DNA from 3 places in the Mycolicibacterium sp. YH-1 genome. Region 3 is predicted to be linked to each of the others. Evidence: predicted binding sites of a transcription regulator. Region 3 holds the regulator's gene; each other region holds the start of a gene.
What was found. The regulator LexA, encoded in region 3, represses DNA repair genes until DNA is damaged. The targets are predictions, from matches to a motif close to CGAACANNTGTTCG.
Positions count from the first base shown of each region.

Region 1 (3,277 bases), 930 kb from region 3:
GGACGCCGTCGCGAGCAGACGGACACGCGCGCCAGGGGTCGGCCGATCTCCAACCGTTACGATCGACCAATGGCCGAGTCCAGTCGTTTGGGGCCGCGCCGCCGTAGGGAGATGCGCGGACCACTGTTGCCCGCCACGGTGCCGGGCTGGCGCAGCCGGGCCGAACGATTCGACATGGCGGTCCTGGAGGCGTACGAGCCCATCGAGCGCCGGTGGACCGAGCGGGTGTCGACCCTTGACGTCGCGGTCGATGAGATACCGCGGATCTCACCGCGGGATCCCGAGAGCGTGCAGTGGCCACCCGAGGTTATCGCCGACGGCCCCATCGCATTGGCCCGGTTGATCCCGGCGGGCGTGGACACGCGGGGAAATGCGACACGGGCACGAATCGTGGTGTTCCGCAAGCCGATTGAGCGGCGAGCCAAGGACACCGACGATCTCGCCGATTTGTTGCATGAAGTGTTGGTGGCGCAGGTAGCCACCTATCTGGGAGTCGAACCGTCGATCATCGACCCGACGATCGACGACGACTGAGCCACTGAAGCGCGATGAGCGATCGCGCCGACAGCGTCATTTCCGAGGTGAGCCCTCGCGGGCTCAAAACTCAGATGATGCCGCGCTTGAGGCGACGGCGCTCGCGCTCGGACAGCCCGCCCCAGATGCCGAAACGCTCGTCATTGGCCAGTGCGGACTCAAGGCACTCGTCCTTGACCTCGCATCCCTGGCAGATGCGCTTGGCCTCACGGGTCGAGCCGCCCTTCTCGGGGAAGAACGCCTCGGGGTCCGTCTGCGCGCACAAGGCGCGTTCTTGCCATTCCTCGTCTTCGATGGTCGACCGTTCGGCATCCATCCGCTCCGGCACCAAACTCAACTGGGGACGACCCGGTATCACGTGCTGGGCCGGTCCCGTATTGGTGTGCGGTTCGTTGCCTACTGAGCCGAGCATCCGACTGTCAAAACGAATGCTGCTGTCGAAATCGACGCGCTCATAAGACATTTCTCGCCTCCTCACCTGGTCTCGTAGATCGCTCATTGGAGCCCCACCCCCTGCAAGTGCGGCCAAATCAATTCGAACAAGTGATCGAATCTCGGTCTGCGACACCGGAACCGGCCGGCCAACCGCGAAATGACACTGATGTGATTAGACACCGAGTTAGCTGCGCTGGTCAAGCGCCAGGACAGGAATTCATATCATCCTGTGACCAAAGTTCGGCGCGTCGGTAATCCGGCGTGTCGGTCACATACCCCCCGCGGGAGGCGGCCAACAGGCGTCAGCGCCTAGTGTCGGTCGATGTGAAGGTGACGGTTCTGGTCGGCGGGGTGGGTGGCGCGCGCTTCCTGTTGGGGGTTCAACATTTGCTGGGGCTCGGCCAGTTCAGTAGCTCACCACCCGTTGAGCAATCCTCTGACGAGTCCGCCGAGCACGTCCTCACGGCGGTGGTGAACGTCGGAGACGACGCCTGGATGCACGGCGTGCGCATATGCCCCGACCTGGATACGTGCATGTACACCCTGGGTGGCGGCATCGACCCGGAACGGGGTTGGGGCCACCGCGACGAGACGTGGAACGCCAAGGAGGAACTGGCGGCCTACGGTGTGCAGCCCGACTGGTTCGGGCTCGGCGATCGCGATCTGGCAACGCACCTGGTTCGTAGCCAGATGCTGCGCGCGGGTTATCCGCTCTCGCAAGTCACCGAGGCATTGTGCGCGCGCTGGCAGCCGGGCGCCCGCCTTTTGCCCGCCAGCGATGACCGCAGTGAAACCCACGTGGTCGTAACGGATCCCGAAGACGCCGACGGCGGCAGACGCGCCATCCACTTTCAGGAGTGGTGGGTGCGCTACCGCGCGCAGATACCCACGCACGGCTTCGCGTTCGTTGGCGCGGACAAGGCGGCGGCCGCTCCCGGCGTGCTCGAGGCCATCGCCGAGGCGGACGTGGTGATGATCGCGCCGTCCAACCCGGTGGTCAGTATCGGCGCCATCCTGGCCGTGCCCGGTATCCGTGGCGCGCTGCGCTCCACCGCCGCGCCTGTCATCGGCTACTCCCCCATCGTCGCAGGTCGCGCCCTGCGCGGCATGGCCGACGAATGCCTCTCGGTGATCGACGTCGAGACCAGCTCGGAGGCCGTCGGCGCGCACTTCGGTGCACGCAGCGGCACCGGGATCCTGGATGGCTGGCTGATCGACGAGGGCGATAACGCGACGGTGGAGGGCGTCGACGTGCGATCCATACCGCTGTTGATGACCGAACCCGGCGTGACCGCCGAGATGGTGCGCAGCGGTCTCGAGCTGGCCGGCATCTCGATGGACGAGCGGTGACCGTCGATCACGGCACGGCCGGGGCCGTCGAGATCCTGCCCATCACGGGGCTTCCCGAATTCCGGCCCGGCGACGACGTGGCGGCGGCGATAGCAGGCGCGGCGCCGTGGCTGCGCGATGGCGACGTGGTGGTGGTCACCAGCAAGGTGCTGTCGAAGAGTGAGGGCAGAATCGTCCCCGCGCCGACCGACCCCGAGGAGCGCGATGCTCTGCGGCGCAGGCTGATCGACGCCGAAGCGGTGCGCGTGCTGGCACGCAAGGGCAAGACGTTGATCACCGAGAACGCGATCGGTCTGGTACAGGCCGCCGCCGGAGTCGACGGGTCCAATGTCGACGCACGCGAACTTGCGCTGCTGCCAACCGATCCCGACGGCAGCGCCGCGACCCTACGAGACCGGTTGCGCGACATGCTCAACGTCACAGTGGGCATCGTGATCACCGACACCATGGGACGCGCCTGGCGCAACGGCCAGACCGACGTGGCGATCGGCGCGGCGGGGCTGGCGGTGCTGCATGGCTATGCCGGCGCCCGCGACGCGCACGGAAATGAACTCGTGGTGACCGAGGTCGCTGTCGCCGACGAGATCGCCGCCGCCGCCGATCTGGTCAAGGGCAAGCTGACCGCGATCCCGGTGGCGGTGGTCCGCGGACTGAACCCGGCCGACGACGGGTCCAACGGCCGCACGCTGGTGCGCGCCGGCGAGGAGGACCTGTTCTGGCTCGGTACCGAGGAGGCACTGGCGCTGGGCCGCACACAGGCGCAGCTGATGCGCCGGTCGGTGCGCAGCTTCGCCGCCGAGCCGGTCGACGAAGCCACCATCGAGGCCGCCATCGGCGAGGCGCTGACCGCACCTGCCCCGCACCACACCCGGCCCGTACGGTTCGTGTGGGTCCGTGACACCGAGAGGCGCCACCGCCTGCTGGACAGGATGGGCCAGAAGTGGCGCGCCGACCTGAG
Region 1 covers NZ_CP092915.1:5,120,630-5,123,906, forward strand. The annotation lists gene L0M16_RS24180 (metallopeptidase family protein) at 112-534, shown strand; gene L0M16_RS24185 (WhiB family transcriptional regulator) at 605-850, opposite strand; gene cofD (2-phospho-L-lactate transferase) at 1,294-2,319, shown strand; gene L0M16_RS24195 (coenzyme F420-0:L-glutamate ligase) at 2,316-3,277, shown strand, end outside.
Region 1: cofD (2-phospho-L-lactate transferase) is a predicted target of LexA. The motif match lies at 1,071-1,084, and genes of this name have one in related genera.

Region 2 (3,277 bases), 1.3 Mb from region 3:
ACCCGCACACCGATATCGCCGCATGGTGTGAGGGCAATCTGATTGAACCGCTGGTGCACGGCGCGGCCTACTTCGACGCGCTCGCCGCCGAGATTGCGGCGTGTGGTCCCGGCGACCACGTGTTCTTCACCGACTGGCGCGGCGATCCCGACGAGAATCTGCGCGAGAGCGGCCCGACGGTCGCCGAATCTCTTTGCGCGGCAGCCGAACGCGGCGCCATCGTCAAGGGGCTGATGTGGCGTTCGCATCTCGACAAACTGCAGTACAGCGAGGAGGAGAACCGCCACCTCGGGGAGGATGTCGAGCGCGCGGGCGGTGAGGTGCTGCTCGATCAGCGGGTCAGATTCGGCGGATCGCATCATCAGAAGCTGGTGGTGATCCGGCATCCGGCGGCTCCCGAGCGTGACGTCGCGTTTGCGGGCGGCATCGATCTGTGCCACTCCCGCCGGGACGACGAGCGCCATCTCGGAGACCCGCAGGCAGTGCGGATGTCACCGCGGTACGGGGATCACCCGCCATGGCATGACATCCAACTGCGGCTCAGAGGGCCGATCGTCGACGCCCTCGACGCCACGTTCCGCGAGCGCTGGAGTGACCCCGCTCCGTTGGACGTGCTGTCGCCCGTCGCCTGGGTGAGGGACAAGTTCAGCGGCGCGGACATGCACCCGGATCCGCTGCCCGACCGGCCGTCGGTGCCGCCGGTCTGCGGACCGCACGCGGTGCAGCCCTTGCGGACCTATCCTGACGCCCACTTCGCGTACTCCTTCGCACCGAACGGTGAGCGCAGCATCGCCCGTGGTTACACAAAGGCGGTCAAGCGCGCGAAACGGCTGATCTACCTGGAGGACCAGTATCTGTGGTCCAGACAGGTCGCCCACATGTTCGCGGAGGCGCTACGGGACAACCCGCAGCTGCACCTGGTGGCGGTGGTGCCACGCTTTCCGGACGTCGACGGGCGGTTCGCCTTGCCGCCCAACCAGATTGGTCGCCACAAGGCCGTCGAGGCGTGCCGTCGGGTCAGCGCCGACCGGGTACACGTCTTCGACGTCGAGAACCACGTCGGAACTCCGGTGTACGTGCACGCGAAGGCATGCGTCGTCGACGATGTGTGGGCCTGTGTCGGCAGTGACAACTTCAATCGGCGGTCGTGGAGCCATGACAGTGAGCTGTCCTGTGCCGTGCTCGACGACACCCGAGACGAGCGGTCGCCGAGGGATCCGTCGGGACGCGGTGACGGTGCGCGGGTGTTCGCGCGTGACCTGCGATTGCGCCTCCTCCGTGAGCACCTGGACCGCGCGGCGGACGGCAGCGATGACGACGGGTTGGTCGATCCTGACACGGTGGTGCAGGTGCTCGATGAGACCGCGCGGGCGCTCGACGAATGGCACGCGGGTGGCCGTGTGGGCCCGCGACCGCCCGGGCGTCTGCGTGTGCACCAGCCGGAGAGGCTGGGCGTGCTCACGCGACTGTGGGCCGGACCCGCGTACCGCATGATCTACGACCCCGATGGACGGTCGTATCGCGATCGGATCAAGGGCGTGTGGTGAAAGCTCAACTGTCACTTGCGTTTCACTGCCTCTCATTCGGGTGCTGATTCTCAGAGTTCTCTTCGGAACACCGCCGTCAAGTCCTTAGAGTTCGCACATATGTTCGAATCGTGGGTGGGGGTTCGGTTCGCGAGGTGGTTGCCGCGATACGTGCGGCCCACGACGATCTGGCCGCACTGCCCATCGACGCGCTCACCGGGCCCGAACTGCTGGAGGTACTCGACGATCTCGAGACCCTGGCCTGCCAGCTGCCCACCCAGAGCCACCGGCTGCTGGCCCACCTGCAGACCGAGACCACGCCCCAGGCGATGGGCGCGAAGTCCTGGCGCGACGTGCTCGCGATCCGGTGGCGCATCTCCACCCGCGAGGCCAAACGCCGACTCGATGAAGCGGCCGTACTGGGCCCACGTCGCACGGTGACCGGGGCGCCGCTGGATCCGGTGCTGCCCGCCACCGCCCTGGCGGGCGCGCACGGATCGATCACCAGCGAACACGTGCAGGTGATCCGCGACGCGATGGCCGCCATCCCACCCACGGTCGACCCCCTCACGCGCGGCCAAATCGAGGTCGACCTGGTCCGCACCGCCACCGGAGTCGGACCCAAACAACTCAAGGACAATGCCGAGCGCACCATCTTCCTGCTCGACCAGGACGGCCCCGAACCCGACGACACCGAACGCACCCGGCGCCGCGGGCTGTCGGTCGGCCCCCAGCAGTCCGACGGAATGACCGCGATCAGAGGCAACCTCACCCCTGAGGCGTGGGCGATCTACGAGGCGATCTTCGCGAAGTGGGCCGGCCCCGGGATGTGCAATCCCGACGACGACCTTCCGTGTATCGCCGGCACCCCGTCACAGGAGCAGATCGACAGCGATCACCGCAGCCTGGCCCAGCGCCAGCACGACGCGCTGATCGCGGTCGGGCGCAATGTGCTCGAAAGCGGTGTGCTGGGCCAGCACAACGGCCTGCCCACCTCGATCATCATCCGCACCACCCTGCAAGACCTCGAGAGCCGCGCGGGGGTCGGTATCACCGGTGGGGACACCGTGATGCCGATCCGCGACGTGATCCGCCTCGGTGCGCACGCTCACCACAATCTGGCGGTGTTCGACGGGGTCACCGGCTCGGCACTTGACCTGTTCCGCACCCGCCGGGTCGCCTCCCCGGCGCAGCGGATCATGCTGATTGCCCGCGACGGGGGCTGCACCAAACCCGGCTGCCCGGTACCGGCCTACGGCACCCAGGTCCATCACGCGGCCCGCGACTGGGCCGATAACGGCCAGACCAACGTCGACGAGCTCGGCCTGGCCTGCGGGCCCGACAATCGCATGGTCGGCCCCGACGGCTGGAGCACCCGCATCAACGCATGCAACGACGTCGAATGGATCCCACCGCAACACCTCGACACCGGCCAAGCCCGCATCAACGACTACCACCGCCCCGAACGCCTCCACCCGCCCGCCGACAACGACAACGACGAACCGGCGGACAACACCGCCGAAGACACTGGCGCACAATCCAGCTCCGACCCACCCCAACCCGACGCGGCGTAGCCGTAACCGGTCCGCGGGTCACAGGCCGACGAGGCGCCCGCCGCAATCAGGACGTGCGGTAGCGGCGCTCGGGCCGGCCCACGCCGTACTGCAGACGTAGCTCCAGCGCACCCACGCCGAGGTAGTGCTCGAGGTAGCGGCGCGCGCTGACACGCGAGATCCCCACCAGCTCGGCGC
Region 2 covers NZ_CP092915.1:2,859,667-2,862,943, forward strand. The annotation lists gene L0M16_RS13350 (phospholipase D family protein) at 1-1,547, shown strand, start outside; gene L0M16_RS13355 (HNH endonuclease signature motif containing protein) at 1,658-3,100, shown strand; gene L0M16_RS13360 (response regulator) at 3,147-3,277, opposite strand, start outside.
Region 2: L0M16_RS13355 (HNH endonuclease signature motif containing protein) is a predicted target of LexA. The motif match lies at 1,640-1,653, and genes of this name have one in related genera.

Region 3 (3,277 bases):
CAGGAGGTTCAGCGCATCGTCGTCGACCTGTCGGCCCTGGCAGGCCCGGCGGACGCCCTTGATCACCTTCTCCCGACTGAACGGTTCGGTGACCCCGCTGCGCTTGACGACCGCCAACACGGCGGTCTCGACGGTGGTGAAACGCTTGCCGCACTCCGGGCACGAGCGGCGGCGGCGGATGGCCTGCCCCTCATCGGCCTCACGGGAGTCGACCACTCTGGAGTCAGGGTGACGGCAGAACGGACAGTGCATCACCGCTCCTTCGCCGCCTATGGCCAGTCCGGGCAACCCGGTCGCATACGAGCGTACCGTCGCACGGACGCAGGGTTCACGGCGCACGGCGCACGTCAGCCCACGGGGGCGATGAGCGTCTGCCCGGCATCGACCGCGGCGGAATCCAATTCGTTGAGCTCACGGATCTGATCAACGACCGCACCGGTGGGCGCATCGGGGGCCACGCGACGAGCAAGCTGCTGCAGCGACTCCCCCATTTGCACCTGGACGACGGCCAGTTGGCCCGGCACGGGCTGGGGCACCTCGGGCGGGGCGCCGAACTGGGCCACGAGTCCGAGCCACACCGTGATGCCAGCTGCCATCAGCGCCAGCAGCACTGTCGTGACCGGTGTGATGGGCTTGCGTCGGTGCGAAGCCCGCGACATCAGAACGCCGGTGCCGCGGTACCGCAGCGGCTCCGCGGCCGGCCGACGGCGTTGCGGACCCCGCGACGCGTCGGGGCGTCGCCGCACCGGGCGAGCGATGAGATCGGTCGGGTTCTCCCTGGTGATGATGGTCATCTTCGAGCCTTTCGGTGAAGCGCCGGAGCGTGTGTTCGCTTGTGTGTTCGAAATATAATCGCTCAGGTGTTCGATGAATAGAACATGTGATCGAACTGTTGCAAACGATATCGGCGCCCACCGACAAGTTCCGGCCGTCACGCGCCGCTCCCGACACGCGTCGAACACATGTTTGATTATCGGGATTGACAGGACTAGATTCGCCACCATGAGTGACAGCAGCGACACACGAGACGGAAGCGACGACACACCTGTGCGCCGTGACGCCGCGCTGACCGAACGTCAGCGCACCATCCTCGAGGTCATCCGCAATTCGGTCACCACAAGGGGATATCCACCGAGCATCCGAGAGATCGGTGATGCCGTCGGCCTGACCTCGACGTCATCGGTCGCACACCAACTGCGCACGTTGGAGCGCAAGGGCTTCCTGCGGCGCGACGCCAACCGGCCCCGCGCGGTGGACGTGCGCGGTTCCGACGACATGGTGACTCCGATCGTGACCACCGACGTCGCCGGGTCGGACACGCTGCCCGAGCCCACCTTCGTACCCGTCCTCGGCCGGATCGCCGCGGGTGGTCCGATCCTCGCCGAAGAGGCGGTGGAGGACGTCTTCCCGCTGCCGCGCGAACTCGTCGGCGAGGGATCGCTGTTCCTTCTCAAGGTCGTCGGCGAGTCGATGATCGACGCCGCGATCTGCGACGGCGACTGGGTGGTCGTGCGTCAGCAGAATGTGGCCGACAACGGCGACATCGTGGCCGCCATGATCGACGGCGAGGCGACGGTCAAGACGTTCAAGCGCACCCGGGGACAGGTCTGGCTGATGCCGCACAACCCGGTGTTCGACCCGATCCCCGGTAACGACGCGGCCATCCTGGGCAAGGTCGTCACCGTTCTCCGCAAGGTGTGACGGCGGCCGGCCGCGTCAGCCTCTGACGAAGCCGTTCGTCAGAGCGAATTCCTCACTGGCGAACCAGACCTCGGCCTTCACTCGGTCGTACTGCTCCGAACCGGGTAGCCAGTACAGACCCGTCTTGGTGTCGGCCTTGATCGGATATCCGGCAGGGGCACCATCACCCTCATCGGAGGCCAGCCGCAACGACGTCTGAGCCGGCGCGGGCTCATCGAGCTGTATGGCCGCGTGGCGACCGCTAGGCGGGCCGCTAACGGCCTCGACCTCCTCTGGGCGAGCCTCGTCTGGATGATCCACCGCTGCGGGATCGACGGCCTCAGCGGCGTCCGCGGCCTCGACGTCATCGTCGACGGCCTCGGTGTCCGCCCAGACCTCCGACGCCTCCGAGTCCTCCATGGCCGCCTCGTCGGTGGAGTCGCGCTCCTCGACGACGCTCACAATGAGGTTGGGCTTCGTGTCGATCGCGTCCTGATCGAGGGAGAATCCACCGTCCAACGAACGTGCGGCGGGAACCTCCGGCGGCACGGACGCGGCAGGCGTCGCGGCGTCACCGCCCTCGTCGTCCTTCGGCATCGCCCACGCGCTCAACGGAACATAGGGCTGCTGCTGGCTGGCCGGTGTCGGGCCCGCCGACGGCATCGGGCCGGACGCGAAGTCACTGCCCTCGTCGTCGTCATCGTGATCATGAACGTCACGATCGTCGTCGTCATAGTCGTCGTACTCGTCGAAGCGGTCCATCGGTGCGCGGTCCTCACCGCGCCGCCGGTTCAAGATCACCGCGACGACCACGGCACCCACCAGTACGAGAACGGGTATGAGGGCGAGCGCCCACCACCACTTCTGATACCACGGCTTCCCGCCGTCATCGCCTACCGGCCCGGTGGCCTGGGGTGCCCTCGGGGCGTCCTGACCGGGCACCGCGAGACCCGCGAGCGCGTTGGCCAGATTCGGCGGCTCGGTGGAGAACTCGTTGCTCGCACGGTCGAACGTGATCGCCCCGTTGGCGAACTTCTGGGTGATCACATCGCCGTTCTCGGCCTGATCGGCGGTCGGCGCACCGAGATCGCCGGTCGCGCCGCCGAGTTTGGCCCAGGCCGCGTTCATCGCGCCGCGCACGATCACCGCGCCGAAGTCCGGCGTCCAGAAGATCACCGGTTCGTCGGGGGCGGCGAACTTCGCGATCCGGCTGGCGGGGGCGAGACCACCATCGGCCTCGGAGGCGATCGGGAAGCCGAGGTCACCCGTCGGCCCGCCCACGCTCTCGTACTTCTCCAGCAGCTGGCCAGTGATCACATCGGCGCCGTGGGCGGGGCTGTAGAAGATCTTGCCGCCGCTGAACGCCTGCACCAGGTTGCCGTCGCCAACCGGTTGCGGCGGTCCGTCGGGAGCGCCGAGTGGGCCAAGCGGCCCACCCGCGGCGCGGCGCGCCGCATTGATCTCCGACGTCGCATCACCCGGGATCTCGAGACCCTTGAGCTGATCGGCCAGCTCCGGCGGGGTGGTCGTGAAGGTCTTGGTGCTCCGGTTCCACGACAGCTCGCCACCGGTGAACTTCTGAGACACCACCTCACCG
Region 3 covers NZ_CP092915.1:4,187,430-4,190,706, forward strand. The annotation lists gene nrdR (transcriptional regulator NrdR) at 1-252, opposite strand, end outside; gene L0M16_RS19640 (LysM peptidoglycan-binding domain-containing protein) at 348-794, opposite strand; gene lexA (transcriptional repressor LexA) at 1,003-1,701, shown strand; gene L0M16_RS19650 (LGFP repeat-containing protein) at 1,717-3,277, opposite strand, start outside.